4 regions of the Furfurilactobacillus sp. WILCCON 0119 genome follow, and region 2 is predicted to be linked to each of the others. Evidence: predicted binding sites of a transcription regulator. Region 2 holds the regulator's gene; each other region holds the start of a gene.
The links. Region 2 encodes LexA, which represses DNA repair genes until DNA is damaged. Its sites were predicted from a motif close to CNAACANNTGTTNG; they were not measured.
Positions count from the first base shown of each region.

Region 1: xerS (tyrosine recombinase XerS) is a predicted target of LexA. The motif match lies at 2,494-2,507, and genes of this name have one in related genera.
Region 3: ACRYI5_RS00320 (Y-family DNA polymerase) is a predicted target of LexA. The motif match lies at 6,290-6,303, and genes of this name have one in related genera.
Region 4: parE (DNA topoisomerase IV subunit B) is a predicted target of LexA. The motif match lies at 5,227-5,240, and genes of this name have one in related genera.

Region 1 is NZ_JBPCCV010000001.1:445,974-454,068, reverse strand. It holds gene ACRYI5_RS02425 (APC family permease) at 1-1,134, opposite strand, end outside; gene ACRYI5_RS02420 (nuclear transport factor 2 family protein) at 1,248-1,613, opposite strand; gene ACRYI5_RS02415 (NAD(P)H-binding protein) at 1,688-2,293, opposite strand; gene xerS (tyrosine recombinase XerS) at 2,518-3,582, shown strand; gene ACRYI5_RS02405 (zinc-binding dehydrogenase) at 3,737-4,777, shown strand; gene ACRYI5_RS02400 (C39 family peptidase) at 4,886-6,709, opposite strand; gene ACRYI5_RS02395 (universal stress protein) at 6,922-7,368, opposite strand; gene ACRYI5_RS02390 (DNA-3-methyladenine glycosylase I) at 7,465-7,983, opposite strand; gene ACRYI5_RS02385 (DegV family protein) at 8,060-8,095, opposite strand, start outside.
Region 2 is NZ_JBPCCV010000001.1:613,493-621,587, forward strand. It holds gene ACRYI5_RS03135 (ABC transporter ATP-binding protein) at 1-1,518, opposite strand, end outside; gene ACRYI5_RS03140 (YneF family protein) at 1,601-1,825, opposite strand; gene ACRYI5_RS03145 (DUF896 domain-containing protein) at 1,929-2,168, opposite strand; gene lexA (transcriptional repressor LexA) at 2,404-3,033, shown strand; gene ACRYI5_RS03155 (nucleoside 2-deoxyribosyltransferase) at 3,095-3,535, opposite strand; gene ACRYI5_RS03160 (hypothetical protein) at 3,824-4,450, shown strand; gene ACRYI5_RS03165 (hydroxymethylglutaryl-CoA synthase) at 4,541-5,707, opposite strand; gene ACRYI5_RS03170 (hypothetical protein) at 5,942-6,250, shown strand; tRNA gene ACRYI5_RS03175 (tRNA-Ser) at 6,331-6,419, shown strand; gene ACRYI5_RS03180 (MucBP domain-containing protein) at 7,198-7,962, shown strand; gene ACRYI5_RS03185 (CadD family cadmium resistance transporter) at 8,052-8,095, opposite strand, start outside.
Region 3 is NZ_JBPCCV010000001.1:41,556-49,650, forward strand. It holds gene msrA (peptide-methionine (S)-S-oxide reductase MsrA) at 1-68, shown strand, start outside; gene ACRYI5_RS00290 (hypothetical protein) at 159-506, shown strand; gene gap (type I glyceraldehyde-3-phosphate dehydrogenase) at 631-1,638, shown strand; gene ACRYI5_RS00300 (UbiA family prenyltransferase) at 1,822-2,784, shown strand; gene ACRYI5_RS00305 (alpha/beta hydrolase) at 2,885-3,676, shown strand; gene ACRYI5_RS00310 (bifunctional aspartate transaminase/aspartate 4-decarboxylase) at 3,809-5,392, shown strand; gene ACRYI5_RS00315 (YoaK family protein) at 5,498-6,181, opposite strand; gene ACRYI5_RS00320 (Y-family DNA polymerase) at 6,343-7,653, shown strand; gene ACRYI5_RS00325 (acetyl-CoA carboxylase) at 7,646-7,972, shown strand; gene ACRYI5_RS00330 (hypothetical protein) at 7,959-8,095, shown strand, end outside.
Region 4 is NZ_JBPCCV010000001.1:478,034-486,128, forward strand. It holds gene ACRYI5_RS02535 (LysR family transcriptional regulator) at 1-172, opposite strand, end outside; gene parC (DNA topoisomerase IV subunit A) at 493-2,946, opposite strand; gene parE (DNA topoisomerase IV subunit B) at 3,006-5,081, opposite strand; partial or broken gene plsY (glycerol-3-phosphate 1-O-acyltransferase PlsY) at 5,378-5,980, shown strand; gene ACRYI5_RS02555 (aldose 1-epimerase family protein) at 6,250-7,128, opposite strand; gene xerC (tyrosine recombinase XerC) at 7,149-8,095, opposite strand, start outside.

The DNA of each region.
Region 1 (8,095 bases), 170 kb from region 2:
TCGGAAAGCCGTTTCGTTTGCATGGAGCTTACGGTGACGGAACACAAGCACAGCCAAAATGGTCGGAATGTATTGAGCAAACCGTGAGACAACTGAAATGGCCGCCAACGTTTGGAACGTCCCAGAAATTGCTAACGGAAAAGCAATTAGGAAGGAAATGATCATTGCAACAGCGGGCACGCCCTGCCGGTTACGCCGACCAACAATTTTAGGCATGACACCATTATCGGCCATTGAGGCACCGATTCGGGGCAAGTAAAACGATTGAGCCGTGGCAATTCCCAAAATTGAGACGATGGTTCCAACGGCAACAATCGTCGTGCCCACCGGTCCCAACATCTTAGCGAGCCCGGTTTGAATTGGCGCCGTGTTACCAGCAAGATGACCGCCTAGCACACCGATTGAAACGACCTGAATCGCAATGTACAGTAAGGCGACAACTCCCAGAACAACCATGATGGCAACCGGGATTGTTCGTTGCGGATTTCGAAATTCTTGTGCGGCAATCGCAATCGCCTCAAATCCAGTAAACGCATAGAAAATTAGAATTGCTGCCGAGCCAAACGCGTTGTTGAAATTCGTCGTTGTGACGACAAACGGCGTAAAGTGTGCGCCGTTAATAAAGAACACCCCGACAACAACGAATAAAATGAGTGGAATCAGCTTTGCGACGGTCACAATGTCATTGACCATCTTGGTTAGCGTTACGCCAGAAATGTTGATCAACGTCAACGTTCCTAACAGAACAAAGATCGTCACGTCTTTCCAAAGGGGCTGTTGTAGAACCGGGAAGATAGCGCCTAACGCCGTTGTAAACGCGGTTGACATGGTCGCCCATGCAATAATGCTAATGGCCCAGACACTGAAACCAACTTCATACCCAACAAAATCGCCAAACGCGGCCTTAGCGTAAAGATACGGACCACCATTTTCATCGAAATATGTCGCATCTTCAGCGTAACAAAGGGCAATTGACACGATAAGCAACATGTCAAAAACAAACACTAAAATGCTGGCAGGTCCGAGCATCGCTTCTGCTTGACCCGGAAGGAGAAAAATCCCGGATCCAATAATTGAATTAATTCCCAATAAAATAACACTTAATAATCCAAACTTCGATTTCAATTTAACCATCTCACTGTCTATCGGTATTTTTATCATCTATGATTATAAAACTTTCATGCTGGTGAAACGACAACAAATAATAACCACCAAGTACTAATACTTGGTGGTTATTCGTTTTTAACTCAATATGGCGTGACAACTGCGCTCATTATTTGACACTGGCCCGCTTTTTCAGCCACTTGCATCACCGTGTGCAATCGCCAATCTTGACGGGACCCACCGCCGATTTGTGCATTAACAATGTTATCTCCGTTAATTTGCCACCCATCAGCCACTGAAACTGCGCTAACGCATTCCTCTTGTGAAGAATAATAGTGCATCTGCCCGTCCGCAATTTGGGCTAACCATTGATTACCCGATTGAACCAGTCCAGTCATATGTGTCAACGTAAATGTTGGTGCCAATATTTTTCTTAATGCATTCGTATCGCAGTAGCTCATCGCCACATTAAACTGACGGTATGCATCAATTGCACGACGTTTTTCCATAATGACCACCACTATTTCAAAACTAAGTTTAGTTACCAACTCGATGCTTCATTAATTATTTTGTTGTTTATAACCTACTTTTGGTTAATGCCTAAACTGTCCCGAGCACCGTATTGATCGTCATGCGCCAATTTAACAACAAGGTCGGCAATGCTGGCAACTGAAACATCATGGTCCCCGAACGGTTCCCCTTTATGCGTCACCTGATAGTTCACATCATTAGAATGTTCAAACCACCCGGGGCGAATTGTTGTGTAGTTCAGGTCAGAAGCGGAGATGACATCAGCGGCGTCACGATATGGCTGCAACACAGGATTACTTTCAAGATTCCCACCGACACCCACTGAGGCCGGGATTTCATTATAAATTCCCATTGACGTGATGAACAGTAGTCGGTTTACGCCAGCGCGGTCCATTCCAGCGACTAAGGCCGTTGCCATTTCTTTCAGATTGCCACTAAGCGCCGCAAAAACAACGTCCTGCCCCGCTAATGCGCGTTGGAGTGCGGTCTCATCCAACACGCTCCCGGCAATGGCACGTTCACGTGTTTCGTCAAGGTGGCCTAAGCCACGTGGGTTTCGTACCATTAACGTTAACTGATCGTCAGTATGTTCCAAAAAATACCGCCGCGTCGTGCTTCCCACCGTTCCTGTTGCCCCAATAATTAAGATTTTTGTCATTATGAGCGCCTCCATCATTCGTTTATAAACGTTAGTGTAAACCCTTCTAGTAACTTTAAGGCAAGCATTAAAATCAAAAAAATCAATTATCGAGCAATTTTTGTTAACGACATTATTGCTTCATTAAATCGTTATGAGGCCGCGACCACATCCTTCTTGCCAATGGCAAGGATGACCAGTAAACTAGGTTTAACAGTAAGAGAACGTTTGTTTGGAGGCTGATTATGGAGAGACAACACTACTTAAATTTAATTGATGATGAACTGTCAACTGCCCCCTGGTTTGTCCAAGAATATTACCAGGCAAAATCGACGATTCCACTATCGCCGGCAACGTTATATCAATATTTGACAGAGTTTCGGCGCTTCTTCAACTGGTTGATCAGTGAAGGTTTAACGCCTGCTAAAACACCGGCAACCATTGACATTCAGGTTCTTGCGTCACTCAAGAAAGAAACTGTTGATTTATATAAATCAGCGCTACTCAATCAGGCAAAACTAACCGGTGTCACTGGCAACCGCGCCCACCCGACCATTAATCGCTCGCTAAACGCCCTCGCGTCGCTTTTTAAATACTTAACCGAAGACACCGAGGATGAACACGGTGAAGCGTACTTTAATCGCAACGTGATGCACAAAATCGCGTTAGTTCGAACAAACGAAACGTATGCCACCCGGGCGGCAAACCTGAAGACAAAGCTCATGCTAGGTCACACAGATCATGACTACCTTGATTTTATTAATGACAAGTATGAAAAGCAGTTAACACCAACCCAAAATCGTTACTTTCAACGGGACAAGCAACGGGATCTTGCCGTTAATGCGCTTTTGCTTGGCAGCGGCTTACGCGTTTCAGAAGCTGCTAACGCGGACTTACGCCACCTTAACCTCAAGACCGGAACCATTGGCGTCGTTCGCAAGGGTGGTCAACGCGATACCGTCCCCATTGCACCATGGACATTACCGTATATTCAAGCCTATGTTGACATTCGCACTGCCACCTACCAGGCAACCCCCACCGATCACGCCCTCTTTTTAAGTCGGTACCGTGGCCATGCATCTCGGCTTCAAGCAAGTTCCGTGGAAAAAATGGTGGCTAAATACTCTAGTGCGTTTAAAGTCCGCATTACCCCGCACAAGTTACGGCATACGCTAGCATCTAAGCTTTATCTAGCGACTAAAAATGAACAACTTGTGGCGACCCAGTTGGGGCAAAACTCAACAAGTGCCACCGGTCTTTACACACACATCATTGATGAAGAGCAACGTGAGGGCTTAGAAAAAATGTAGGACCCCTGTCCCAATGATTGTCGTGTGCTTAAAATACGCATGACACATTGATTAACGTTCATTAATTTTTTTGATACAATTAGCACAAGGTTTGCAACGATGTTTATTGCTAACTGCAATCACATAACCCACTACAAACAAAGGAAGTTCATTTATGAAAAGCACAGTTTTTATCAAACCAAACGTAGTCGCCGTTGAAGACATTGCTAAACCAACAATCGAAGCTGCCGACGATGTGATCATTAAGGTTGTTCGGACGTGTGTCTGTGGTTCCGACCTCTGGGCCTACCGTGGTTTAGAAGATAAGGCCGAACATTCACAAAACAGCGGCCATGAAGCCATCGGAATTGTGGAAGAAGTTGGTTCTGACATCACCACTGTGGTTCCTGGTGACTTTGTTATTGCACCATTCACCCACGGTTGCGGCCATTGTGCTGCATGTCTCGCCGGTTTTGATGGGGACTGTCAAGAACACCAAAACAACTTTAGTGCCGGTGTTCAGGCACAATACATTCGGTTCCAACATGGTGAATGGGCCCTCGTTAAGGTGCCTGGCCAGCCAAGCGATTACAGTGAAGAGATGCTGAAGTCACTGTTAAGTTTAGCCGACGTTATGGCAACAGGTTACCATGCGGCTCGTGTGGCCAATGTCACGACTGGTGATACCGTTGTGGTTGTTGGTGATGGTGCCGTTGGCCTTTGTGGTGTCATTGCCGCAAAAATGCGCGGTGCAAAGCGAATCATTATCATGAGTCGGCACGAAGATCGCCAACGCCTAGCGACTGAATTTGGGGCAACCGATATCATTGCCACGCGTGGTGCTGAAGCCGAAGCCCAAGTTCGCGAATTAACGAACGGTGCTGGCGCCGATGCTGTTTTGGAATGTGTTGGGACGGAACTATCCAACGAAACTGCTATGAACATTGCTCGTCCCGGTGCCATCGTTGGTCGGGTTGGTCTCCCTCACGAACCCCAAATGGACATGACCGCATCATTCTACAACAACACGATCATCGCCGGTGGTCCTGCTTCCATAACGACCTATGACAAGCAGGTCTTGCTGAAGGCCGTTTTGGATGGCGACATTCATCCTGGTAAGGTGTTCACCGAAACGTTTAAATTAGATGATATTAACGCCGCCTATCAAGCAATGACAAACCGTGAAGCTATTAAGACACTTATTACCGTTGATTAATTATCAGTTCGTCATCATGGTGATTATAAATCCTTAGAACGATAAAAATACCGCTGCCCAGTTGATTTTGGGCAGCGGTATTTTTATTTGTCAGCATTTATGACCCGATTAGTCCTTGTGTAAGGCTTCGGCAGGTGTCCCTGTTGCGTTGATATCGTCTGCATCATTTGAACGGCAGTTCCAGATGTAATCCAGTGAATGCCATCCAGTTGTAACGTGCAGTGGGTCCTGAACATAAACATTGCCATTAGAGTACTGGGATAGAACAACTTCGTGTGTCGTACCACTGCCCCAGCTTGCTGGAATGAACGGTGCACGAACTGCCATTATAACAGCGTGACCGTGCTCAATTGCATCTTTAATGCTAGCAGCAGAATACAATGGATCAACGTTTAAACCATAGTTATGTGCAGTTTGAATAAGCCCGGCTTGATCCGTTCCGACAATTCCGTGGTTATAACGGGTGTTTGCATAACCATACTGTGCAACCTGTAATGGTTCAACATCATAACCGTACCCACTAACAACCATTGCAATACTCGTTAATACACACGCGGTTTGTGCAACGGTGTGGCCGCCAAATGCGTAGTACCCCCATCGAGGATCATTTTGCGCATAGTAGAATGGAACAAAATATAGTGCACCAGTCGTGTTATCAAAGCGGAATAAATCGCCGTGAATACGTTGTTCGCCGTAAAGCATGTGCCCTTGACCATCATAATAAACAGTCTTGTTATTATTATAAGGCGTCATGTTTTGGAAACCGTATTGCATGGCACCATCATCACGGCTAAATAGGTACCAATTATTATTGATTTTTGCTTCACCGTAGACCATTTGCCCATTAGCATTATAGTAGACGGTTTTGTTGTGACCATAGTTTGCTAAGTTTTGGAAATCACGCTGCATGGCACCGTCATCGCGACTAAACAAGTACCAGTTATTATTGATTTTTGCTTCACCGTAGACCATTTGCCCATTGGCATTATAGTAAGCGGTTTTGTTGTGACCATAGTTTGCTAAGTTTTGGAAATCACGCTGCATGGCACCATCATCACGACTAAACAGGTACCAATTATTATTGATTTTTGCTTCGTCGTAGACCATTTGGCCATTGGCATTATAGTAGACGGTTTTGTTGTGGCCATAGTTCGTTAAATTCTGAAAATCGTGTTGCATGGCACCCGTTACGGAATCAAACAAGTACCAATTTTCGTTTATTTTTGCTTCACCGTAGATCATTCTACCCTGATTATCATAATAAACGGTCTTAGTCCCGTTATATGGAACCATACTTTGAAAGCCGCGTTGCATGATCCCAGTGGTCTTATCAAATAAGTACCAATAGCCATCAACTTTTAGTTCACCAACGGTCTCTTTCCCGTTAACCAAATAGTACGTATTATCCTTAGTGATCTGCCAACCGTTAACAACTGAAGGCTGCGTAATCGGAGAGTCTGTGGCCCCCATTGCTTGTGATGTTGCCGCAGAATTAGTTGCTGAGGAAGCCTGTGACGTCACCTGTGAGGCCGTCGAACTGCTTGCTGAAGCAGCCTGTGATGACGCCGTTGAAACACTTTGCGACGCCGTTGGTGCATCAGCTGACGTCACTTGTGACAAGGCAGCAGATGACTGAGCCGCGTGCGAGGCCTCCTGGTTACTAGCAGTCATTGAAGCCTGCGACGCTGCACTCCCCGTTGTAACTGGTGCTTTTAGCGTCGAATCCGTTGTTGCAGCGGCTGGCGTCAGGCTAACTTCCTTTTGACTCACGTCAGTTGCCTGTTTTGGTGCAGCCGTTTCAACAGATGGCGTCTCATCAGTGCTTATTGAAGCCAGCGTGTCCGCGTGCACCCGCCCGTTTGTCGCTAATAAGCCCAAAAGTGTTGCACCCGCAGCAAGCCAAACTTTACTTGTTTTAAATTTAATCCCCATAAGTTATCTCACCCCAAAAAATATTAATAAACGTTAACAAGTAAATATTATCAATAATCGCCCATCGAAATCACCGCGTTGACGAAGGTTAATCATTTCTTATCTTTCGTATCCATCACTTAAACTATTTATAATGACAAAAAAACTAATAGGCGTGATGCCTATTAGCTTTTAACCATTAATTAAATTATTATCGTTCAATTCCTAAAAGGTCATTCCTTTACCACCAGCACGTTAATCCCAGCATGACGAACAATAAATGCCGTTACCGAACCGACTAATACCTGGCCCACAGCGTTCATTCCGGTTGCACCCACAACAATTAAATCATGATGATTTTCCGTTGGGTAGTCACGCGCTAGGACAGATTTAACGTTACCGCGCAATGCATGTGTCTCAAACGACGTAAAGCCACTTGCAGTTAACTGTTCACCAATTCCCTTTAGATAGTCACGACTGGATGCCGCCAGCTCTTCGTCGAACTGCGTAACATTGAGCGATGTGCCGCCATACGCAGCGTAAATATTCGGATCAACTACGCGAACAATGTCGAGTGTTCCCCCAGATGCTTTTGCAATATCAACAGCCGTTGCCAAAGCCCGTTCACTATTTTTAGACCCGTCCAACGGGACCAAGATCTTTTTTGGTGTAAAGGTCATGAGTAATCGCCTCCTGATTATGTGTGATTTTTGTTATCACAATCATACATAAATAATTATTGGTAGGCGAATTAACTGCCTATTTAGCAAGCACCCTTATTTCGTCCAAACGCGATCCTGAATCATGCCACATGCTTTCATAAACATGTAGGTAACCGTGGGCCCAACAAACGTAAAACCATGCTTTTTCATGTCGCGAGCGACTGCACCAGCAAACGGTGTGCTCGTTTCCACCTGATCTGTTGTTTCATAGTTTGCAATGTGTGGGACATCGTCGACAAAAGCCCACATGTAGTCTGAAAAACTACCACCCGTCCGTTGAATGGCCATAATCGCCCGGGCATTTTTAATCACGGCACGAATCTTTCGCGGGTTATGGATCATGTCTGGATCTGCCATGACACTGTCAAGTACTTCTAAATCCATGGCTGCCACCTGCGGAATATCCATTTGATGAAAGACCCGGCGGTAGACAGGTAACTTACTGGCTGCCGCTTGCCAGCTCAAGCCAACCTGGAAAACACCAACGGTTAACAGTTCAAACATCTTTTGATCATCGTGTGTTTCATGGCCAAAATTTTGATCGTATTCCTTAACACCACTTGATTTTGTCATTGCAATCCTTCCATAAACCCCAATTTACCGTAACAACAAAAAAGTCGCAGCAGATTGCCACGACGTTAATTGCTCTTTAGTCTTGATAAGCTTGCTCATAATCAATGATCCA
Region 2 (8,095 bases):
CGCATCAACCGCAGATAACGCGTCGTCCAAAATTAGCACTTCTGGGTCAACTAACAGGGCCCGTGCAATGGCTAACCGCTGCTTTTGCCCACCCGATAGAGACACACCGCCCTCACCAACTTCTGTATCATAACCATTCGGCATGGTTGCAATCTCCACGTCAAACGCGGCAATGTGCGCCGCTGCGTCAATTTCTGCCTGGGTCGCCTGTGGTTTAGCAAACGCGATGTTTTCGCGAATCGTTGACGAAAACAAGAAACTATCTTGAGGCACATAGCCCAAAACACCGACATAGGCATCCAATGTATAGTCGCGGATGTCATGACCACCGATCGTAATTTCACCGGTGTATGCATCAAACTGACGGAGTAATAGCCGCATAACGGATGACTTCCCCGCCCCCACACGGCCCACTAAGCCAAGCGTTTGACCCGCGGGCAACGTGAAGTGAACGTCAGTCAATTGGTTGCCCGTTTCATCAGGATAATGAAAGGCCTCAATATTAAACGTTAATTCGCCGTGTGCGGGCGCAGATAACCCCGCCGTCTTTTCGACGATGCTGGACTGCTCATGCAGCAATGTATTAACCCGGTCGTACGACGCATTCCCCCGCTCCATCGTGTTAAATAACTGACCAATGGCAAACATTGGCCAGATCAACATACTAATGTAGGCGATAAACGTCACCAGTTGCCCCAGCGAGATTACGCCAGTTGTCACATACCGACCGCCTAAAATGATTGTCGCAACGTAGGAAAGTCCAATAATAATTGTGACTAATGGATCAAAAAGTGCGTCTAGCCTGTTGGTCCGCCGATTAATGGCGATCGTCTGCTTCACTTGAGTTTCAAAGTCTGCTTCGTCTTGTTGCTCCTGACCAAGTGTTTTAATGACCTTGATTCCCTCGATACTTTCCTGGGCCTTATTGTTAAGCCGAGAAAACGCGGCCTGTGATTCACCAAAGGCCACGTGAATCTTTGTTCCCAAATACCGGGCAACAACTGCGATCAATGGTAGTGGTAACACCGCAAGAATCGTTAGCCGCCAATTAACAAGCACCAGCATGGCAATTAACGTTGTTCCCCCTGTGATGACGGAATCTGCAAACTGCAAGATCCCCCCACCAGCCACTCGCTGAATGGCAGAAAGGTCGTTTGTTGCATGGGCCATTAAATCACCGGTCCGGTAACGCTGATAAAAGCTCGCGTCCATCTGCATAAAGTGCCAGTACAACCGTTCCCGCAGCGTTCGTTCAAGGTTTGCCGCACCGCCCCAAATCGACGTTCGCCATAAAAAGCGGGCGGCATAAGCACCTAACGCCACAGCAACCATGAGGCTAAGGTCCAGTGCTAACCGGGACCCTGTCAATTGGCGTTTCCCCATCAAATCAACTAAATCCCCGAGGATCCGGGGTGGAATAACGCCAAGGAGCGCCGTGATCAATAACCCAAGAACACCCCGTAAATAGCGCCGCCGTTCCGTTTTAAAATACCAGGCCAACTTTCTAAAAATTGCCATAACTCACCAACCTCTCTCAATTCAAATGAAACGACAAAAAAACGGATAGGAATAATCCTATCCGTTACTTTAATTACATGAATTAACCTTTACGTGCCTGACTTTGCATGGTGGCAAGCATTTGCTTAAGCTTCTTTTCAGAAGGCTTTTGCCCCATTTGCAACATCATTGTCCGTAACATCTCTTCAGTAATTGGAGGATTATTCTTAAGGTAGTTTTGCATGTAACGGCGTGCAAAGAAAAAGCCGCCGACAACGCCAGCCACTGCCGCTACGATAATAAGTAAGATCCACAACCCTGTTGACATCAAATACCCCTCCTTTACGTTTAAATAAAATACATCTTATTATACTACACAACTAATCGGCGGATGAAAACCCTTTAACCGAAAAAATCTTCATTAACGTTAATTAATCGTCACGCAAGCCTTTATCACGTTGAACTTGGCGAACCTTTTCCGGTGTCACTTCATTACCATTCTTATCGAAGACCTGCATCATCTCAACTTGTGAACGGAATGATTTCCGGAAGTTTGCAAGGAATTCCTCGCGGAGCTTTTTTTGTTCGGCTTGTTCGTCCTCAGTCAGTCCGCCATCTTTTGCTTTCTGAGCTAATTCGTTAATCCGAGCACGCAATTTTTCTGGTTCCATTATTCAGTCACTTCCTTAATTCAGCTTTGACAGCTATTATACAAGATTATTGCCAAAAGAGGAAAAGATTTGCAATGTAGCGAACATTTGTTTGACCCTGTTCGTAAAATATGCTAAGTTTTAAATAACAAAAAGCGTCGCTCGGCGTTTCCGATCCATCATGGGCACCATTTTCGGCCACCCGTTTGTGGTGTACAAGACCCATGGCGACGACATTTAATAACGAGGTGTAAACATGGCAAAAGGTGCTGCAACGAAGCAAATGGCTGTTCTCCAGTTCATTTATGACCGGGTTAACGAAAAAGGTTACCCGCCAACGGTCCGTGAAATCGGTGAAGCGGTTGCGTTATCGTCAACATCCACCGTTCACGGTCACATTGACCGACTCCAAAAAAAGGGCCTCCTGGTTAAAGATCCAACAAAACCCCGGGCCATTGAACTAACGGACGCTGGTCTAACCGCCCTCGGCATTTCAACGACCCCTAATGAGATTCCGGTTCTGGGTGTCGTCGCTGCTGGGGAACCCATTTTAGCGGTTCAAGACGCAACCGACTACTTCCCCATTCCCCCAGAATTAACCGAATATGATGGCGACTTGTTCATGCTCACCATTCGTGGTGACAGTATGATCAACATGGGCATTTTGACTGGTGACCGGGTCATTGTCCGCCGCCAACAAAATGCAGACAATGGTGACATCGTCATTGCGATGACTGACGAAAATGAAGCCACTTGTAAACGATTCTTCAAGGAATCCGATCACTACCGGCTTCAGCCAGAAAATGATCACATGGCGCCCATCATTCTTAACCAAGTTTCCATTTTAGGTAAGGTTGTTGGCCTCTACCGTGACTCTGTTTATTAGCATTATTTAACCACACAAAAATCCCTGAACGCAGTTAGCCGTTCAGGGATTTTTTTACTGATTATTGAACTTTGCCTGGGTAGGCTTGATTTGGTAAGGCATCAAAATCAAGATCTGCAATGGCTTCAGCCGTTGTCACGTAAGTCACTGCCCCCTTAGCCAACATTAAGTTAACAAGGCTATCCTTTTCGTGAAGTAAAACTACCTGCTTGCCCTTAGCCACGGCGTAACCAATTTCAAACGCCGTCCCGCTATCAACTGAATCTTCAGTGAAGTCGGACACGGCTACAACAATATCGGACCCGTTAAGGTTTTCTAAGTCATGGTTATAGGCCGTTTCTTGCCATTCAGGACTCCCAAAGGTCAATTCGGGAAACTGCGACTTCCGGGGGCTAAAGACATCCCCAATGGTTGCGTTGGCGGCTAAGGCTGCTTCAACGCGCTTAACCCGGTCAATTTGTTCTTCATCAAAAAAAGGACTTGCTAAGTAAATTGATTTCACGTGTGTGTTCCTCCTCAAGTAGTATTCTCAGTATACTCGATTAGCGAACATTGTCACCGTGATTCCGAAAACTCATTCATATTTTTTAGTAAATCCTCATGATAATGGCAATCGGTTCACCATTTATGAATCTAAATCGAAACATTGTCCACAATCTTCTGCTTCACATACGTTTATCACTAATTTCCACAATTTCCACCACTCAATTCATTAATGGCCCCTTTTTCAGTGGCGGCCACAATGGTACACTTAAAAGACAACATTACCCAATGAAATCGAGGAATAATCATGATCTTTTTGGCCGTTTTCGGTGGCATCGCGTTGATCCTTGCCGTTTTTTACCTGCTCAACTCAATCCAGTCTTACGGAACCTGGCGTTTTGCCACCCTATTAGTCGTCGTTTTTGCCCTCATTACTGGGTACGGCGTCGTTAAGCTCCCCGTCTGGCACCACCATGGTTCATGGAGCATGCAGTCATCTTCCAGCAGTTCGACCACTAAGGCAGCATTAACCAAAGCTGCCTCGGTATTCAATCCGAACCAAGCTGCCATTGATGGTGAAACGGCCGGCCAGAAGAGTGCGGCAACCGCTAACGCACAGAGCCAGGTTAAATCACAACTGGCAAATGCCTTCAGTAGTCTTGGTACCGTTACACTTGACGCTGACACAAAGACATACACCATTCATCCAACCAATAAGGATGCCGTTAAAGCTCTGGAGGAGTTAGAAAAAACGCCAAGTGACGCTGAGGAAGCTAAATGGCCAACCATGACAGACCATTTACGGGCCTCATCCGCCAACATCAGTAAATCCTTGAAGGACGATTACACCCTGGCCATGGTTAGCCCGGACCAATCAGGCAAGGTTTTGTATAGTGCAAAAAACGGTAAAACTGTCACGAACTTCATTAAATAATCACCGTTCCGTTTAGTCCTGTTGATCATCCTTGATCGACAGGACTTTTTTCAGCCAAAAAACGGCAATCCCGTAGGACCACCGTTTTCATTAACCACGATTTAAATATTGGCGCTGTTCGTTCTTAATGCCTGTTAACACAAATTGGGCTGGGTCCGCACTGATATCAAGCTCCCGATCCGTGCCGTTGGTTGGCAATTGATCTGAAAATAGCGCTTCGTATGTGGCCACATCAACCGGCGTCCGGTTATTAAGTAGTTCCGTAATCGCTGCCTTATTGAACCCCTGGCGATAATCTGGTTGCAGTCGGCCAGTATAAAACTCACCTTCTGCCCCGGAGCCGAAACTAAAGAGTCCTAAACGGGCACCAGCAGCGAGCTCACCGTTTGCTAATAGTGACAGCAGGCTCAGGTACAAAGAACCCGTGTATAGATTCCCCACATGACGGTTCCATTCACGGGCGGCCTCAAAGTTCGTCGTTAGTTTCGTCGCCTGTGTGTCATCCACTTCTGGTAAAACCGTTCGCAACGCTTTAAGTCCCATTTTTGTAAACGGCAAATGAAAGAGAAATGCATCAAAATCCATCGCCGATTGATCAAATTGCGTTTTAAATCGTTGCCAGACATCCTGGAAAAAATCGATGTAAATGTTGGCTGAATAATGCCCGTCAACCCGTGCTTCCGTCGCGTAAACTGGCCGCCAAAAATCCATAACATCACGTGTTAAATACATACTGTCCGCTTCAATTGCCATGATTGTGGGCTCCGTGCTCATCACCATGGCAACCGCGCCGCCGCCCTGCGTGATTTCTCCAGCCGTTTCCAACCCGTACCGGGCCACATCCGCCGCCAGAACTAAGACACGCCGGTCAGGATGGGCTAACAGGTAGTCACGACCCAGTTGTAACGCTGCGGTCGCTGAATAACATGCTTGCTTTACTTCAACTGCCCGGGTGTGTTCAGTCAGCCCTAACAAGTGCTGAACGTAAACTGCGGCGGCCTTCGAATTATCAATGCCTGATTCAGTCGCGAATAAAATCAGATCAATTTGATCACGATCAGTATCGTCAAGCACCTGAGCAGCAGCGTTTGCGGCCATTGTGACGACGTCTTGTGTCACCGGCACGACCGCCATCTCTGACTGCCCAATGCCAATGTGATACTTCGCCGGCTCATCACCACGCGCATTGGCGAGATCCGTCATGTCCAGTACGTAATGCGGTGTGTAGAACCCCATTTTATCAATTCCAACGTTCATGAGTTGCCATCCTTATTCTGTCTTAATTAAAACCATTTTAAGTCGTTGATTGTTGAGTTAACTTTAACCGCTGTTTGATTAACAGTCAAACATCACTGGCTCGGCATGGTTACTTTTTAAGGCGCTCATAATAATCACCCTCGTCAATCAAACTCGTTATTGCTATCAGGATGGGACAGGATTAAAATGGAAATTAAATAAACGCGAACGTACATTCGCCAAAGGAGTTCCATTATGGACCACGAAACGTTTAAGGCTTATCTTGAAACCAACTCAAACATTTGGCCGATTTACTATGAACAGGCCCTCGCCTTTCAACAGGCGCGTAACCAACGGCGGTTAGCGGCAAAACAATGGAATGACACCCAACTTGACCGGACCGTCGATAAAATGTTTGTTCCCGTCCTCGAGAACATTTATAACCGGATTGCCGCTGCTCTCGGAAGTAACGTGACCGATGATCACGCGTGGCGAACGTTTATTGAAAGCAACCACGTCTTTGAAGACATTGAAGAATCCATGACTGAGATCGAATTCAATTAGTTAATTCATTACCCGCTCACTTTATCCCCTCACAATGCTTGTCAGTCCGGCAATTTATGCTATACTAATTAAGTACTTTTGGAGACGTGGCAGAGCGGTAATGCAACGGACTCGAAATCCGTCGAACCCGTTTATAGCGGGCGCGCAGGTTCAAATCCTGTCGTCTCCTTTTTGACCCGTTATTGAACGGTCACGAAGAAGAACAAAAAACAAGCAAAACCCTTTTATATCAAGGGTTTGGCTTGTTTTTTTGATTTTGACCAGTCACTGAATAATCACTGAAATATTAAAAGTGTGTGCACAAGGTGTGCACAAATGTATTTTTAGTTACAAGATGGCCATTTAATTTAAAGTCAGAAATGGTTCTGTTTTTAATGAATTTCTCTTAAATTGGTATACCAAATAAAGTGGACTTATCATATGCTGAATGATTACTTTTGAGTAATGTAGCAGTTTTATATCTGCTCAATTAATCTTAAAATTACACCCCATTACATTAATAAATCTCGCTTGAAATCGCCGGAGTGAGGGCTATTTTTAGATAAAACTTTATGAATCTAACCAGAAGATTACTGTAAGTAACAACTGTTCTTTTGGCATAAAACATTATGCTACAATTCAAGTGTACAAAATACTGATTAAAGGTGGTTACTATGAAACAGTCAAAGGTTCTTCGAAATATTGTCGCTATACTAATGTTTGCCGTTACCTTGGGTATGGCCTTCCCTGTTTTAGCTGATTCGAATCAGCATTTCTTAACCGTAAACTATACTTGGAAGAATACTGATTCTTTAGGAACTTCGCCAGCAAGCCAAACCGATAAAGTAAGTATAGGAAGCAGTTACAAAATAAAAAGATTGTCCGCACCGGGGTATTCAGTAGATTTAAATGCTTCGACATATTATGCCTTCGCTGTTAGTACAGTAACATATCCTTACCAAGAGGTAATGGATCATTTTCAAGGTGTCCCATTAGATGATGTTATGCAAATGCTTCATGACAATGAATTTCCTTCTGGAAGTTCAACAGATTTTGACGCAATCGAAAATTGGTCAACTGTTTTAATTCCAAATGATGAAACTGTAACTGTCAACTACGTTTCGTCTGATGGCAAAAAGTTAGACTCAAAGACAATTGATACTAAGTTTAGTCGAACCATCACGATTGACCAACCTAGTTTTGATGGCTACACCATTGCCGCTAATCAACCAAGTTCATATAAAGTTGATAAGGACGGTGCTGGCGCTAACGTTGTAACTATTACTTATGATCCAGACGCTTCATCAAGTTCTGAAAGTTCGAGTTCGTCGAGTTCATCATCAAGTTCTGAAAGTTCAAGTTCATCAAGTTCTTCGTCGAGTTCCAATGCTTCAAGCAGTTCTTCCTCCAATTCTAGCAACGTCGCTAGTTCAAGCGTTTCTGAGAGTTCTTCATCAAGTTCCAGCGTAACTTCGAATGGTCAATCATCAGCTGCTAACCAGTCAAATTCACAAAGCAGTAACGATCAATCTATTGTTGCTACCCTTGTCAAAGAAGATTCTTCGAGCAATAACTCATCAAACACCCCAACGCAACAAACTAACAACCGCGACACGTCTCATCACGCTAGCTTACCAAGTACCAGTGCAATTGGTTACACAACCAGCATCATTGGCATTATCATCTTAGCTGGTGTCACCACCTTATTCGTAATTAAGAAACGAAATCACTAATAAAAAAGCCGCAACTCCCTAAATTAATAGGAAGCTGCGGCTTTTTAACAATTCCACCAAAATATTTATTTAATGATGGTCGGCTACGTTTATCCTAACAGGTGTTTAATGGTCCCGCTTTCGAATAAGATGT
Region 3 (8,095 bases), 570 kb from region 2:
GTCGCCACCAGTACTTTGCGTGGCAGCGGATGAAAAATTGGTTTAGTCGGCATGTCAGCCGTCCGTAGTGGATGATCAAAATAATCGAGAACGAATTTTTTTAATGGCGCTCGCTTCGTGATAGACTACTCCCATAATTAGGGAAGGAAGTCTTTACGATGTTAGACGTCATTGATTCCATTCACCGTTTGCAGTGGACGGTTGACCACCATTACGCTCATATTGAAGCCCAGCACGACTTTATGCGTGCTTGGGCCGTTCAATTTGAGTTAGCATACACTGATTTTCGCGTGATCCAAATGGCATTACAGTTGAGTGGTGAAAAGCAACATCCACTGTTAAAACAGTTTGCGGCCCAATATGAAGAAATTTATAAATATGAATATGTCTTTGCTGGGAAAGGCTTAGATGCATTTAATGACCAATTTGGCCGTGATTTGAGCGCCTATAAAGAAGCAGTTGCGGCTTTTGACGAGACCATCCAAGCCATTATTGCACTTCAGTGAGTTTTCGCAGACAGGACCATGGACACCTTAAAACTTAGCGAGCACAAATTTCCCAGTAGATTTTTAATTGAGGCTATACTGACGGTGTAGTTAATCGTTTAAATATTTTAGGAGGTATTGATTCATGGCAAACATCGGTATTAATGGTTTTGGTCGGATTGGTCGAGACTCATTTCGGCGCATGCTTGAAGTTAACGATCCTGATCTAAATGTTGTTGCAATTAATGATTTAACGAGCCCAGCAATGTTGGCTTACTTACTTAAATATGATTCCACGTTTGGCACCCTAAAAGCAGACGTTAGTTCAACTGAAGATTCTTTGATCGTCAACGGAAAGAAAATTCGGGTTTACTCAGAACGTGACGCTAAGAACATTCCGTGGGTCGGTAATGATGGCGTTGACATCGTCCTTGAATGTACCGGCTTCTACACGTCCGAAGCCAAATCACAAGCGCACCTTGAAGCAGGGGCCAAGAAGGTTGTCATTTCTGCGCCAGCTGGTCCAATGAAGACAATTGTGATGGGCGTTAACGACGACTTGATCAGCGCTGATGACAAAATCATCTCCGTGGGTTCTTGTACCACGAATGCGTTAGCACCAATGGCGTACTTCCTTAACAAGGAGTTTGGCATTCAGGTTGGGACCATTACTGCAATTCACGCATTTACAAGTTCGCAAATGATTTTGGATGGGCCTAAAGGGAACAAATTCCGGCCAAACCGGACCGCTTCCGCAAACACCATCCCACATTCAACGGGGGCAGCTAATGCCATTGGCCTTGTGATTCCTGAACTGGAAGGCCACTTAAACGGGCATGCACAACGGGTTGCAGTTGTGGATGGTTCTGTCTGTGAACTGGTCTCTGTTTTGGACAAAGAAGTCACAGCTGACCAAGTGAACGACGCAATCAAGCAATACACTGAGAACAATCCTGCCTTTGGTTGGAATGATGATGAGATTGTTTCCTCCGATATCATTGGGGATACTCACGGGGCAGTTTTTGACCCAACGCAAACGGAAGTGACGACAAACGGTGATTTCCAAGTGGTTAAGACAGCGACATGGTTCGATAATGAATACGGATTTGTTTGCAACATGATTCGGACACTGAAGGCTGAAGCAATTGCTTAATTCCGTGCAAAAGCATCCACATTGTGGGTGCTTTTTTAATTGGCCAGCGGAAAATCACAGGAAGAAGCGACACAAAAAAACGAAAGGTTATCGACAAAATGAGTGTTATCGGTGATGATTGAGGTGACAGGGTGTGCTTGTCAGTAGTCGATCGTTAATGCGAAAAATGCAGAGGGGAGATTGATGGGGACTGGGACCAAGGCCGGTGTTCTCGTCGAAGTGAAAATGAAACCGAAAGTCTTTTTAGAATTTGTTGAAATACAATCAATGGTTGCCAGTGTGTTGCCGTTTGTTCTGGGACTCCTATATGCCTGGTATAATTTTCATAGTTTTGTTCTTATAAACAGTTTGCTGTTTTTTGTGATTAACGAGTTGTTACACATGGCGGTGAATGCTAACGATAATCTTCAGGACTTTATCCACGCAAAAGATGAAGAAACGTTTAAAAAGGTGACAAACGTGGTGGGTCACTATGCGATTTCCAAGCGAACCGGGATCGGTGTCATCGTGACGTTAGTGACCACGGCAGCCGTTTTGGGTGTGGCGTTACTAAAGCTAACGTGGGGGCCCTTTAGCTGGCAACTCATTTTAATGGGGCTTTTTGGTTGCTTAATTGGTTACTTTTACGCTGGCGGAGCCCGACCAATTTCGACAACACCGTTTGGTGAAGCAGTTTCGGGACTAACCATGGGGTACGTCATTATGTTGGCGGCCGTTTATGTTAACATTGCCTCGGCGCGTCAGATGACGTGGACGGCTGCTGGCGAAATTTTGCTTGCGTCTGGTCTGGCAGTCTTTGCCATCAGCAACATTATGCTGGCGAATAATTTATGTGACGTTGAGGAAGATAAATTAAATGACCGAAAGACAATCGTCGTTTTGCTGGGTCAGCGAACAATGCTAACCGTTTGGCGAGTTAGTTATGGATTGGGCTATCTGTGCGTCATTGTGGCTGTTTTGATGGGAATTTTACCTAAGCTGGCCCTGCTAGTTTTGCTTTCGGCGCCGTTAATCCATCGAAACAATGTGGCATTTTCAGCGAAGATGATCAAGTCACAGAGTTTTGTTCTATCGGTTAAAAACTCGGTGTTACTCACAGTTTCGCTTGTTCTGGCGATTGGACTTGGCATCATTACTGGTATTTAGAAATAGTTATGAGAACGAAATCTTGCCGGTGACTGGCATTGTGCCTATACTGAACACATAAAAATTGTAAACAATTTAAATTAACGTGGGGTGACAGCTGATGAGTAAAATTCTTGAGAAGCAAGACATTGTTTATGATCAGGCTAACGAATTAGCGCTTGACGTGTATGCGGATGAAACCGTGGAACCACTAGGAACATTAATCGACATTCATGGTGGTGGTTGGTTTAGAGGCGATAAAGAAAAGGACCGCGACTGGGCGACGCGATTAGCAAACGATGGGTTTGTTGTGATTGTTCCAAACTATCGAATCACGCCAGCGGGTCACTATCCGGATCCGTTAACCGACATGGATCACGTGATGACATGGCTCAAAACAAGTCCCTATAATAACGAACACGTGGGCGTCGTTGGGTCATCAGCTGGTGGCAACATGGCTGTTGAAATGGGGCTGAAATATGGGCTCCCAACGGTGTCATTATCCGGAATCCTTGATATTGATGATTGGCTACGCGACCATCAAGACGTTGTTGCCCAGCAAGACACCGCTCAGGATTTTGTTCATTCGGCTAGTAGCCAGATCAACCAAACCGGGGCAAACGATGGTTTTTATAAATGGTTTGTCACGAATTATTTTGATGGTCAGACAGATCAATACACTGCGGCAACACCAGCAAAACATGTTTCTCAGACTGCTGGACCGATGTACCTTGCTAACTCGCTTAATGAATTTGTCCCGACAAGTGGGGTGATTGATTTAGTGAGGGCGCTAAACGCGGTTCAAGTTCCGACTGTGAGTCGCTTTTTGCCAGGCAGTCGTCACGCGAAGGGGTATCTGGACGACGTTTATGACGAAACGCTTGCGTTCTTAAAGACGAGCCTCAAAAAGTAATGGTGATAAAAATGGCGGATGACCTGATGTGATGATTGGGTCATCCGCCATTTTGTTTAATCGGCTAATAATGGACATTAGCGGGTCGAGATTGGTATCATGGGGGCGACTAAACAGTGGAGGTAGAGCGATATGACGCGTGAAGATGAACGGGCACTGGAGAAATTAGGAGCGTTTGAAATTAGTGACCGACTGATTGATTACGCCAAACGAGATCAGCGGGGCCACGTGTTTTTGAATGCGGGGCGGGGTAATCCGAACTGGATCAACGTGTCGGCCCGGTCAGCATTGATTAACCTGATGCGTTTTGGCCTCAACGAATCACAACGCACCATGAACACTGGTAACCTGGCTGGCTATATTCAGCCGGAGGGCATTGCAGAGCGGCTCCAAGCGTTCTGTGCGACCCTTTCAACGGCTGATGGGCACTTTTTGAGCGAATCGTTAACGTACGTGAAAGAGCACGTTACGACGGATCTTGATGCCGTAGTGGCTGAGTGGGTCGATGGGGTCATTGGAAACAACTATCCTGTTCCGCCACGTGTGCTACGGTATACGGAACCAATTATTACCCAGTACTTAGCGGCAACAATGGGCTTTGACGAAACGGTGACGGCGACGAACCTGTTTCCAACTGAAGGTGGGACGGCAGCGATTGTCGACATTTTTCATACGTTACGTGAAAATGGACTGATTGCACCTGGTGATAAAATCGCCATTAACACACCGATTTTCACACCGTACTTAGAAATCCCGACGTTAGATGATTATCAGCTGGTTGAGGTTGATTTACGGTCGACAGAGGCCCAAAACTGGGAGATTCAGCCAAGTGAAGTGGACAAGCTTAAGGATGATCAGGTTAAGCTATTGATCCTTGTTAATCCATCCAATCCAGGGGCAATGGCGCTTAACGAGGCGGCATTAGCTGCCTTACAAGACGTGGTGGCGGCCCGGCCTCAACTGATGATTATTACAGACGATGTGTACGGGACGTTTGTTCCCAATTTTAAGTCTGTCTACAGCGTTGTGCCCCATAACACAGTGCTCGTTTACTCATATTCCAAACTGTTTGGTGCCACTGGCTGGCGGTTAGGGGTGATCGCAGTTGCTCACGAAAATGTCTTTGATGCACTGATTTCACAGTTACCTGTCGAGCAAACGCAACGATTAAGAAAGCGTTACGGTCGCGTGGTGACACAACCGGACACACTGTCGTTTATTGAACGGCTAGTGGCGGACAGCCGGTCGGTGGGGTTATACGATACGGCGGGATTATCAACGCCTCAGCAAATCCTGATGGTCTTATTTTCATTAACGCACTTACTTGCAGGAAGCCCCGATTCGTACATTGATGAAGCAACACAACTGGTTGTGACCCGTGAACATGATCTCAATCAGGCGTTGGGGATTCCAGACAATGATTCACCTGATAACACCCATTATTATGAGCTGGTTGATATTTACCGGTTGGCCGAGAAACGTTATGGCAAACAATTTCGTGACTACCTAATGACGAATTTTGAAGAGGTCGATTTCTTGAAACAGCTTGCTGAAAAACGTGGTGTCGTGTTGATGGATGGCGTTGGTTTTGGGTCTTCAGCCGGCATTTTGCGGGTCTCACAGGCCAACTTACCAAACGCAGATTATGCCCAAATAGGGACCCAGATTCTGGCTGTCCTTGCTGATTATTATGCGGCCTTTTCAGCACAGGCATAGGCGCTAACAAAAAGAGGTAAAGTAAAAAGAAAATCCCTGTTACGATGAAGACCCCCCAGAGTTGGACAAAAGCCAGCTCTAGGGGGTTCTTGTAATTAAGTTGGGTTAGTTACCGTGATGTTGATCCCATATCATTAGGAGTAAGACGATTAGTAACGTGACGACAACACCAAGCAGTGATTGTGGGCCGATCAAGCGTGTTAACCAAGTTGAAACAAAGGCGCCGATTCCAAAACTCGCAGCCACCCAAAAACTGTCACGAAGCAAAACGTGATTCGTTGCCTTAGCACCATGACCAAGAAGAAGGTTAAACAACGCGGCACCAACTGTGCGAAGGTTACCAGTTGTCATGGTTGTGTTGTAAGGGTGGTTATTTAGAACACGAAATGTATGAACTTGGAACGCGGCAAATAGTGATAACCCGCTGGTGATTCCACGACTGGGAAGAATCGGTAACAAGAGATCAATGGCAAAAATACCGACGAGCTCTGCGATGATACTAATTTCCTGCCAAATGAGGTGGCCCGGTCGGTTGAACCGTTGCTCAATGAGGTTAGCCAACCCAGCACCAAGGATAAAGCACAGAATTGGGATGAGGTAGGCGATGGTCTTGGCAAAGTGCCCGTCTGCCAGGTTTAATCCAAGCAAAATGACGTTCCCAGATTGTAAGCTGGCAAAGACTTCACCGTGAAAAATGTATGTGTAGGCATCAAGGTAGCCGCCAACGCCGGCTAGCAAAACACCAATCAAGAGGGACTCGTAAATGGGCTGTTTTTTAAGTGATTGCATGTGAACACTTCCCTATGAGTTTAATAATTCAGTTCAGTATACGCCGTCATTAATAAAATGACTGGAAATGATATTTATGAACATGACGAGGAAATTTTGTTGTTAAAGCGAACGTACGTTTGTATAATGTAAATTGAAATCAAAACAGGGAGCGTGAGCAAATGGCAGACTATGACTATGATGTGGAACCACGCGGTGTCTTTTTCGCCGTTGACAATAAGTCTTTTTATGCCAGCGTTGAGGCCAGTATGCGTGGCTGGGATCCGCTAGATGTTTGCCTTGTGGTGATGAGCGAGCAGGAGAACACTAACGGTGGTCTCATCTTGGCCACGTCACCTGAAGCAAAACGGCGGTTTAATCTGCGGGCCAATGTCTCCCGTCAACGTGATTTGCCGGATGATGCCAGCATAAAGGTGGTGCCGCCGCGAATGAATTTATACATCAAACGTAACCTTGAAATTAATAACGTCTTTCGTCAGTTTGTGGCTGATGAAGACTTGTGGCCGTACTCAATTGATGAATCGATCTTAGACCTAACAAAGTCGTGGCGGCAGTTTGGGGCGTCACCCGTCGCAGTTGCGCAAGTGATTCAGCATACGGTTTATGAACGTTTTGGGCTTTACGTCACGGTTGGGATCGGTGAGAACCCGGCCCAGGCGAAGATTGCCCTAGACATTTATGCAAAGCATGCGGAGAACTTTATTGGTCAAATTAGTTATGCAACGGTCCCACAAACGATTTGGTGCATTAAAGAAATGACTTCTGTTTGGAGTATTGGTCGGCGCACAGCTGAGCATCTTCGACGGTTAGGAATTACCAACATGAACGAGTTAGCACATGCCAATCCGTACATGTTAAAGCAGGAAATGGGGATGATCGGTGCCCAACTGTTTGCACTATCATGGGGGATTGACCGGGCAGAATTGCGGGAGCGGGTTGATGTGAAATCAGCAGGCTTCAGTAATTCGCAAGTGTTACCAAGGGATTATGATGATCAGCACGAAATTGAACTGGTCATCAAAGAAATCGGGGAGCAGCTTGCCTCACGATTACGTGGCCATGAAAAGCTAACGGCCAGTGTTTCACTCAGTATTGGGTTTTCGTATGGCGTGAAGGAGAGGACCGGCCGCGGTGGGTTTCATCAACAATTACGGTTAGACGCAACCAATGATCATGAAGAAATCGTCCGTGGTCTGACCTACCTGTTTCGTAAACACTGGCACGGTGAAGCGGTTCGAAACATTGCGGTGGCGGGCGCAAATTTATCGGCTGCGACTTACCGGCAACTAAATTTATTTGTTGATCCTGAAGCACAGGAAAAAAAGCACCAGGTGGAAGCAACGATTGACGATCTGCGGCATCGGTTTGGTTTCAAGGCCCTGGTGTACGCACGGAGTACCGAAACTGGCGGGACGGCCCTTGACCGTGCAGCGCTGGTTGGTGGCCATAACGGAGGAAACGCCTATGATTGATGAAAGTCGGCTCATTTATGAGCGAATTGAGCCACTCTTTTTGCGGCAGCCGCACACCCGTTACTGGATTCTCGTTGCCGATGATCCGTACGACAAACAATATAATTTCTTTTTCAATTCGCTTAAACAGGGCCACCGGGAAAGATCAGTGCCATTGCATTCAGTGACCGATTACCAGTTAGCCTATTTAGAAGCGCTCATTGCTAAGTTACGGTTACGGACAAAGTTAACGCTTGTTTTTTTGAATTTTCAGCAGCAGCGGTGGCCCGAAAGCCAACGCTTAATTGAACGGAGGCGGCATCCCGATGAAGCCCGGTGAGTATGATCCAGAGTTGGTCAAGATGTTTTTCCATCATGATTATCAGGATCGTGGCATGCTTAAATGGCAGGGGTATTACTTGTCGGACCATACAAGCGCCCTTAATAAGCAAACGTTGGCTGA
Region 4 (8,095 bases), 140 kb from region 2:
AGTAAAATAATGGTGCACCAACTGTCCGTTCCAGTTTTTTAATTTGTTGTGTTAAAGCCGGCTGTGTGATCCCAAGGATTTGGGCAGCTTGCGTATAGTTCATCGTTTCGGCTAATTGTAAAAAGTAGGTTAGCGTCTTTGATGAAAAAATCGTTTCTTGCTTATTTTTCATTGTGAAACCACCTTTCAAAGGATTTATTAATTGTTTTATTGGCCAAAACAAGTATAAAGTAAAACTTTTCGATACGATAATTGTACGCAAAAGTGGTCTACTCGTGCAAGTATTAGCTCCCGATCGCAATTATTTTTTAATAACTAGCCCCTAATTTTCCAAATGTGAAACTTTATGGCCCTTAACACACGGATGACCAAGGGTTTTTAATTAAAAAAAGTGTGCTCACAGTAATGTTAATACTGTAGCACACTTGGTTTTGAAGCGCTTTAAATCGTCCTGCTCAATTTATCTGCCTAATGGTTTACCCAAGCAAAACATTAATTCAAGACTAATTCTGCTTCACGACGCCGAATGGAGAGTGGTAACCCTTCCGTATCCACATCGATCACAAACGATCCATTTGAGTAACGTGCGTTCCGCTCGTGCTCAGCCGGTAAAACATCGTGGCGAACGCCGCGAGCCGTCACGATTTCGACGGGTGAAAGGGTTCGTTTTGCCAACGCAATGAAATCAATAATTTCATGCGGTGCTGTCTTCAACTCACGAAGGCACATCACCCCACGACGGGCCCGGCTGGTAACGGTCACTTCACTAACGGCCATTTTCTTTAGGGCACCGCGTTGGGTCACAATCATAACATCATCAGTTTCACTCACCAATTGACAGTTGACGACCTGATCACCGTCACGTAAGTCCATGGATTTAGCCCCGCTTGTCCGGGCACCTGTAGTCGGCACCTCAGCTAGATCAAAGCGCAAACCGTAGCCGTGTTGAGACATTAACATAACGGTCAGTGGGTCATCGCCGTCAACGTAAGCCACGTTAACGACCTGATCATCCGCCTGCTTCAGCTTTTCAAACATGCTGGCCCGTTTTTTATACGTCCGGCCTGGTAACAGGTCCATAAAGGCCGTTTGTTTGATCAAGCCGTGCCGCGTTGCGATAACAAACCGCCCGCTTTCCTTTAGGCTCTTAAACGTAAAGGCGGCCATTAGCTCTTCGTCATCCGCTAAGCCAATGGATTGCGAAATGTGTTCCCCAGTATCCTTCCACCGGGCATCCGCGACTTCGTGAACGGGGCGGTAGATTAAGTTCCCCTTGTTCGTAAAGATGAACAAGTGGTCCAACGTGGATACCTTTTCAAGCAAGATTGGGTAATCCTCGTCCTTTAGCCCATTATCATCCGTAACGGATGCTTGGTATGACCGTGGTGAACTACGTTTGATGTACCCATCGTGAGAGACCATCAAAACGACGTCTTCGTCAGCCACGGTGACCGTCCGGGCAACCTTTAATTCCTCAATCTGTGCCTCAATCTGCGTAAGCCGATCAGAACCAAAGGTCTTTTTAACGTCCTGCATCTGAAATCGCATGACTTTCCGCAAGGTTGCATCGTTGTCCAAAATGTCGGTCAACCGCGCAATTTCTTCCGTCAGATGATCATGCTCTTGTTGCAGTTCGGTCACATCGGTGTTCGTCAACCGGTATAACTGTAACGTAACAATGGCTTCAGCTTGAGGATCGGTGAAGGCATACTGGTCGATCAGGTTTTGTTTTGCGTCCTTCCGGTTTTTACTCCCCCGAATGGTCGCAATGACTTGATCCAGAATGGATAATGCTTTGATCAACCCTTCAACGATGTGTTGCCGCTTTTGGGCACGTTCAAGGTCAAAGTGCGTCCGTTTTGTAATGATTTCACGTTGGAAATCAATGTACGCCTGGAGGGCGGTCTTTAGCCCGATCCGTTCCGGCCGCATGTTGTGAATGGCCACCATGTTGAAATTGTAGGTGATTTGAAGATCCGTGTTTTTTAACAGGTAGTTTAAGATCCCCTGCGCATCCGCCCCAGACTTTAGTTCAACCGCAATGGTTAAGCCGTTCCGGTCGGATTCATCGCGAACTTCGACGATTCCCTCGACCTTTTTCATGATCCGAATTTCGTCCATCTTCTTGACCAACAGGGCCTTGTTGACTTCATACGGAATCTCGGTGATTTCAATTTCTTGTTTACCACCCTTAAGGGCCTTAATGGCAGTCTTAGAGCGGAGAACAATCTTACCAGCGCCGGTTTCGTACGCCTTTTTGATGCCGGCGACCCCCTGAATGATCCCCCCAGTTGGGAAATCAGGGCCCTTAACAAAGCCCATTAGATCATCAGTCGTTGCTTTAGGATGAGCCAGCAAGTAAATCAGGGCATCAATGACTTCCGTTAAATTGTGCGGGGGAATTTCGGTTGCATACCCTGCTGAAATCCCGCTCGCCCCGTTAACCAATAAGTTAGGGAACCGGGCTGGTAGAACAGTGGGTTCATTTTCTGTGTCATCAAAGTTCGGAACAAAATCAACCGTTTCTTTGTCGATGTCTTGCAACATCGTTCCAGAAATTTTACTCAACCGGGCTTCCGTATACCGCATGGCAGCCGGCGGATCGGCGTCGATCGACCCGTTATTCCCGTGCATCTCAATGAGGGGTGCACGGAGTTTCCAGTCTTGACTCATCCGCACCATGGCTTCATAAATTGATGAATCACCATGGGGGTGATAGTTACCCATAACATTTCCGACAGACTTTGCTGACTTCCGGAATGCCTTATCATACGTGTTGCCATCCTTGTTCATTGCATACAAGATCCGGCGTTGAACGGGTTTTAGCCCATCCCGAATATCAGGAAGTGCCCGATCTTGAATGATGGATTTCGAGTAACGCCCAAAGCGTTCACCCATCACATCTTCCAAGGTCAGTTCCTGAATGTGTTGTTCATTTTCAGCCACAAACGCGACTCCTCTCTCGCTAAGATTAACTCTGATTGCGTCCTACTGACACTTTTGGACTAGTCGGTCGGTTGGTCCCAAACGGTGATCGTTGGACCAGTGCTGGTTGAATCGGTTGATTCAGCGGTCAATGACACACTGTCAGTCGCTTCGGTATCTTCATCCACATTATGGGCGGAATTAACAGCCGCATTGTCTAAGATCGAACCGTCCTCTTCTAAGTTAAAGGCGACGTTTTCTTCAATCCACTTACGTCGTGGTTCAACTTTATCGCCCATTAAGGTCGTCACCCGCCGTTCAGCTAAGGCCGCGTCATCGATCCGCACCCGGATCAATGTTCTTGTGTGTGGGTCCATGGTCGTTTCCCATAGTTGGTCCGCGTTCATTTCCCCGAGCCCTTTAAACCGTTGGAGTGAGTAGCCACGGCCAATCTTCTTTTCCTTGGTTCCAAGCTCGGCGTCCGTCCAGGCGTATTCAATCTGCGTCTTTTTCCCAACTCCACGCTGAAGCTTATACAGCGGTGGTAAGGCAATGTACACCCGGCCAGCGTCGATCATTGGCCGCATGTACTTGTAAAAGAACGTTAACAAGAGGATCTGGATGTGGGCACCATCATCATCGGCATCCGTCATGATGATGATTTTGTCGTAGTTGGCGTCCTTGATGTTAAAGTCAGCCCCAACACCGGCACCAATCGTGTAAATCATGGTGTTGATTTCTTCATTTTTGACGATGTCTTGTAACTTAGCCTTTTCGGTATTCAAGACCTTCCCCCGTAGTGGCAGAATGGCTTGGAACTTCCGATCACGCCCTTGTTTGGCTGAACCACCGGCAGAATCACCCTCGACTAAGAATAATTCATTGCGTGATGAGTTCTTCGACTGTGCGGGTGTTAGCTTTCCAGAGAGGAGTCGTTCTTGACGACCCTTCTTCTTCCCGTTACGGCTTTCGTCCCGGGCCTTTCTAGCAGCTTCGCGCGCTTGGCGTGCTTGCAAGGACTTTCTGATGAGCATTTGGGCAAACTCCCCGTTCTCCATCAGGTAAAAGCCCAGTTGCTCGTTAATTACGTTATCGACGATTGTCCGCGCTTCGTTAGTTCCGAGCTTGTCCTTCGTCTGACCTTCAAATTCCAAAATTGCTTCTGGAATCCGCATAGAGATAACCACGGACAGCCCTTCCCGAACGTCGGAACCCTCAAGGTTTTTATCCTTGTCCTTTAACAGACCAACCTTGCGCGCGTACTCATTGAACGCCTTGGTCCAGGCTGAGCGTAACCCAGCTTCATGGGTCCCACCACCAGGTGTCCGCACGTTATTAACAAACGAAAGGGTCGTTTCCGAGTACCCATCGTTATACTGAGCGGCCACTTCAACTTCGACACCCTCTTTGTTTCCGTCAAAGTACATGACGTCACCCAGGGTGTCCTTGTCTTCGTTTAAGTAAGCGACAAATTCCTTGATGCCATCAGGGAAGAGGAACGTCTCCGTCCGCTCTTGATCAGCCCGTTCGTCTGTTAACGTTATCTTGACGTTTGTCAGCAAAAATGCTGATTCACGGAGCCGTTCTTCTAACGTATTAAAGTTATAAACGGTGGTTGTAAAGACGCTTGGGTCTGGTTTGAAGGAAACCGTTGTTCCGTTAGCCTCTTTGGTCTTGCCTAACTTCACAAGGGTTCCCACTGGTTGGCCACCGTTTTTAAAGTCTTCCTGGTATTTTTGACCGTCTTTCACGATGGTCACCGTTAACCATTCAGATAATGCGTTAACAACGGAAGAACCAACCCCGTGAAGACCACCAGAGGTCTTGTAGCTCCCCTCGTTAAATTTACCACCGGCATGGAGCACGGTGAAAATAACTTCGGGCGTTGGGATACCAGATTCGTGCATTCCCACTGGCATCCCCCGGCCATGATCGCGAACCGTGATCGAGTTGTCTGCATGAATGGTCACGTTGATCTCTTGACCAAATCCTGCTAAAGCCTCGTCAACCGCGTTATCCACGATTTCATAAACCAAGTGATGAAGGCCCCGGCCGTCGGTTGATCCGATGTACATCCCCGGACGCTTCCGAACGGCTTCGAGACCGTGTAAAATTTGAATGCTTGATGCGTTGTAATCCTCGGCTGATGAAGCCATGTCAACATCCTCTCTCAATTAGACTATCTAAATTAAAATAACACACAAACCGCGTTGGGGCACACTTAATTTTGTTAACCATCATTATTTCGCCATTAATGCGCCAATCATTAACCGCATTAGCGTGATTCATTTTAGCATAATACGAACAAACGTTCTACAACAAAAAAGACCGCATTCCCCCCAATCTGTTCGCATCATGAGCAATTCAACCATGATTTGCGGTGGATTTGGCAGCGGAGTGGCTTCATGATAAAATGAAGGGCATTAACTACGCTAACGTAAGGAAGTTGCTCATGCTTAAACTACTCATCATGCTCGTGGTTGCCTATTTACTGGGGGCCATTCCGACCGGCGTTTGGATCGGTAAACTATTCTTTCATAAGGACATTCGTGAGGAAGGTTCTGGAAATATCGGCACCACCAATACCTACCGGGTCCTTGGTAAAACGGCTGGAACGACGGTGATGGTCATTGATATCTGTAAAGGCGCACTGTCCACGCTGCAACCAGTGATCTTTGGGGCACCAGTCGTCCATGGAATTGTCATCAATGGGTTACTCATCGGCTTAGCGGCCATTCTTGGGAACACGTTCTCCATTTTTGACGGGTTCAAAGGTGGTAAGGCCGTGGCAACCAGTGCCGGGATTCTTGCTGGTTATAATTTCCCCTTTTTCCTCATCGCCTGTGTCATCTTTGCATCACTGGTTTACATCACCAGCATGGTTTCCGTTGCTTCGATGGCCGCATTAACAATCATTACATTCATATCCCTGTTATATCAAGACGGGATTTTAACCACTGTCGCCTTTGTGCTCACGTTGTTTATTATTTACCGTCACCGAAGTAATTTGGACCGCATTAAAACTGGGACGGAGCGGATGGTGCCGTTTGGCTTATACCGGCGCTACCGCCTCACCCATCCCATTAAGGTGCACGAGAAAGACGCACCCGCTGATTCTGATAAAAACGCTGCACCATCTGCGGCGTCTGAAAACCAAGTACCCACAGATAAGGCTACTGATGAGTCGTCCTCAGCGGCTAATCAATCATGATTGATGGAACTCGTCTGGATTGCCCGGACGAGTTTTTTTGATGCCTTAATTTGCACCAGAATAACGCCCATCGACATGTGTCGGTAGGCGTTATTTTTGCTCCAAATGTTTAGTTAAAAGAACTCTAATGCGTAATCTGCATTAAAGGTGGCTTGTGACGCAAGGTGATGGATTCCCGCCTTTGTGGCTAAATCGCCAGTGGCATCAATGGCATCCGCGATCCCCCACCATGGTTCAATGCAAACAAACGGCGCTTTTTGTGGAAACGGTGACCAGATGCCGACGTAATCGGCGTTAGCAAGTGTCATGGCAACCCCGTGTTCATTCACATCGGACGTCAACGTCAGCGTTGTTTCACGTTGATCGAGCTTTAGGATCTTAGCGTCATGTTCAAACAATGCGTGATCGAGCGTCACTGGGTGCGTAAAATCGAGGGTTGTTGGATGATTTTGGTCACTAAACGGCCCCACCAACTGGACCGACGGATATGTTTGCGCTGGACTTGCAGCAATCGTATAATCCTCAAATTCGCCAGTCTTTTGACCCAACGGAACGTTAAAGCCCGGATGCCCCCCAATGGAGAAATACAGCGGTTCCTGCCCGGGGTTAGCAACCCGGTATTCGACGCTAAGGTGGCGGTCTAACAGACTAAACAAGATGTCTAGTTTGAAGGCAAACGGATACTGTTCACGACTGGTCGCATCGTCCATTAACGTAAACGTCACACTCGTTGCTGTTTGGGCGGTAACCGTAAAATCACGATCCCGGGCAAACCCGTGTTGGGTCATTGAATAGGCTGTTCCTGCTACTTTGTACGTATCATCATGGAGCCGCCCAACAATTGGGAATAAGACGGGTGCGTGCCGTCCCCAAATGGTCTTATCTGCTTGCCACATGTATTCGGTTGCTGTCGCTTGATCGACAACACTAGTCAATTCTGCCCCATGCTCATTAATAAGAACCGTTAAAACATCATTTTTAAGCGTAATCATGAAAAAAGTTCCTCCCAAAATTAACTGTCTGAATCGGTGGGTCCTTGGTGGCCATGATCCACTGCTCGTGGAAAGAAATCGCGGTAGCTTTCCTGGAGTTTTTCCTTTGTAACGTGCGTGTAAATCTGAGTGGTGGAGAGACTACTGTGCCCCAACAGTTCTTGAACCGTCCGCAAATCCGCACCACCATTCAATAGTTGTGTCGCAAACGAATGACGGAGCATGTGCGGATGAATTGAGCCGGTGAGTGAACTTTTCTTCATCACTTGATTTAGCGCATACTCGATCCCTGCACTGGTCAGTGGTGCCCCCATGCGGTTTATAAACACTGAATCATGGTTCTGATGGTACTTGGCCATTAGGGGCGTTCGGCACTGCTCCTCGTAGGCAAGCAGTGCGTCAGCAGCGTAGTGTCCATAAGGGACGTAACGTTCTTTATCACCCTTCCCATGGACGAGAATCATGTGGGTTTCGCGATCAATATCGTGATAGGTCAACCCGGCGCATTCAGATACCCGCATCCCGGTTGCATACAGCATCTCCAGCAGCGCACGATCACGATACTGAAGTGGTTTATGTCCATCGCCACTAGCCGTTGTTAAGAGTTCATCAATTTCCTTGTCATAAAAAAACCGTGGCAAGCGTTCCGCGTGTCGTTTTAAATTCACGTACACAAACGGATTATCAGTCACTAAATCATTTTTGACCAGGAAGTTATAAAACGACCGCAATGAGGACACCTTTCGGGCAGTGGAGGCCCGGGCATAGTGTGCGTCATACAAGTGACTGAGGTACACGCGCACATCTAAGTGATCAATGGCTTTAAACGACGTGAAGCCGCCATTCGCCACTAAAAATGCCACAAATTCTGCGAGATCTTCACGATACGCCGTAATGGTTTTATCGGAGTACCGCCGTTCAACCTGGAGATATTCCAAAAATAAACGGACCCATTTATCAGCATCTG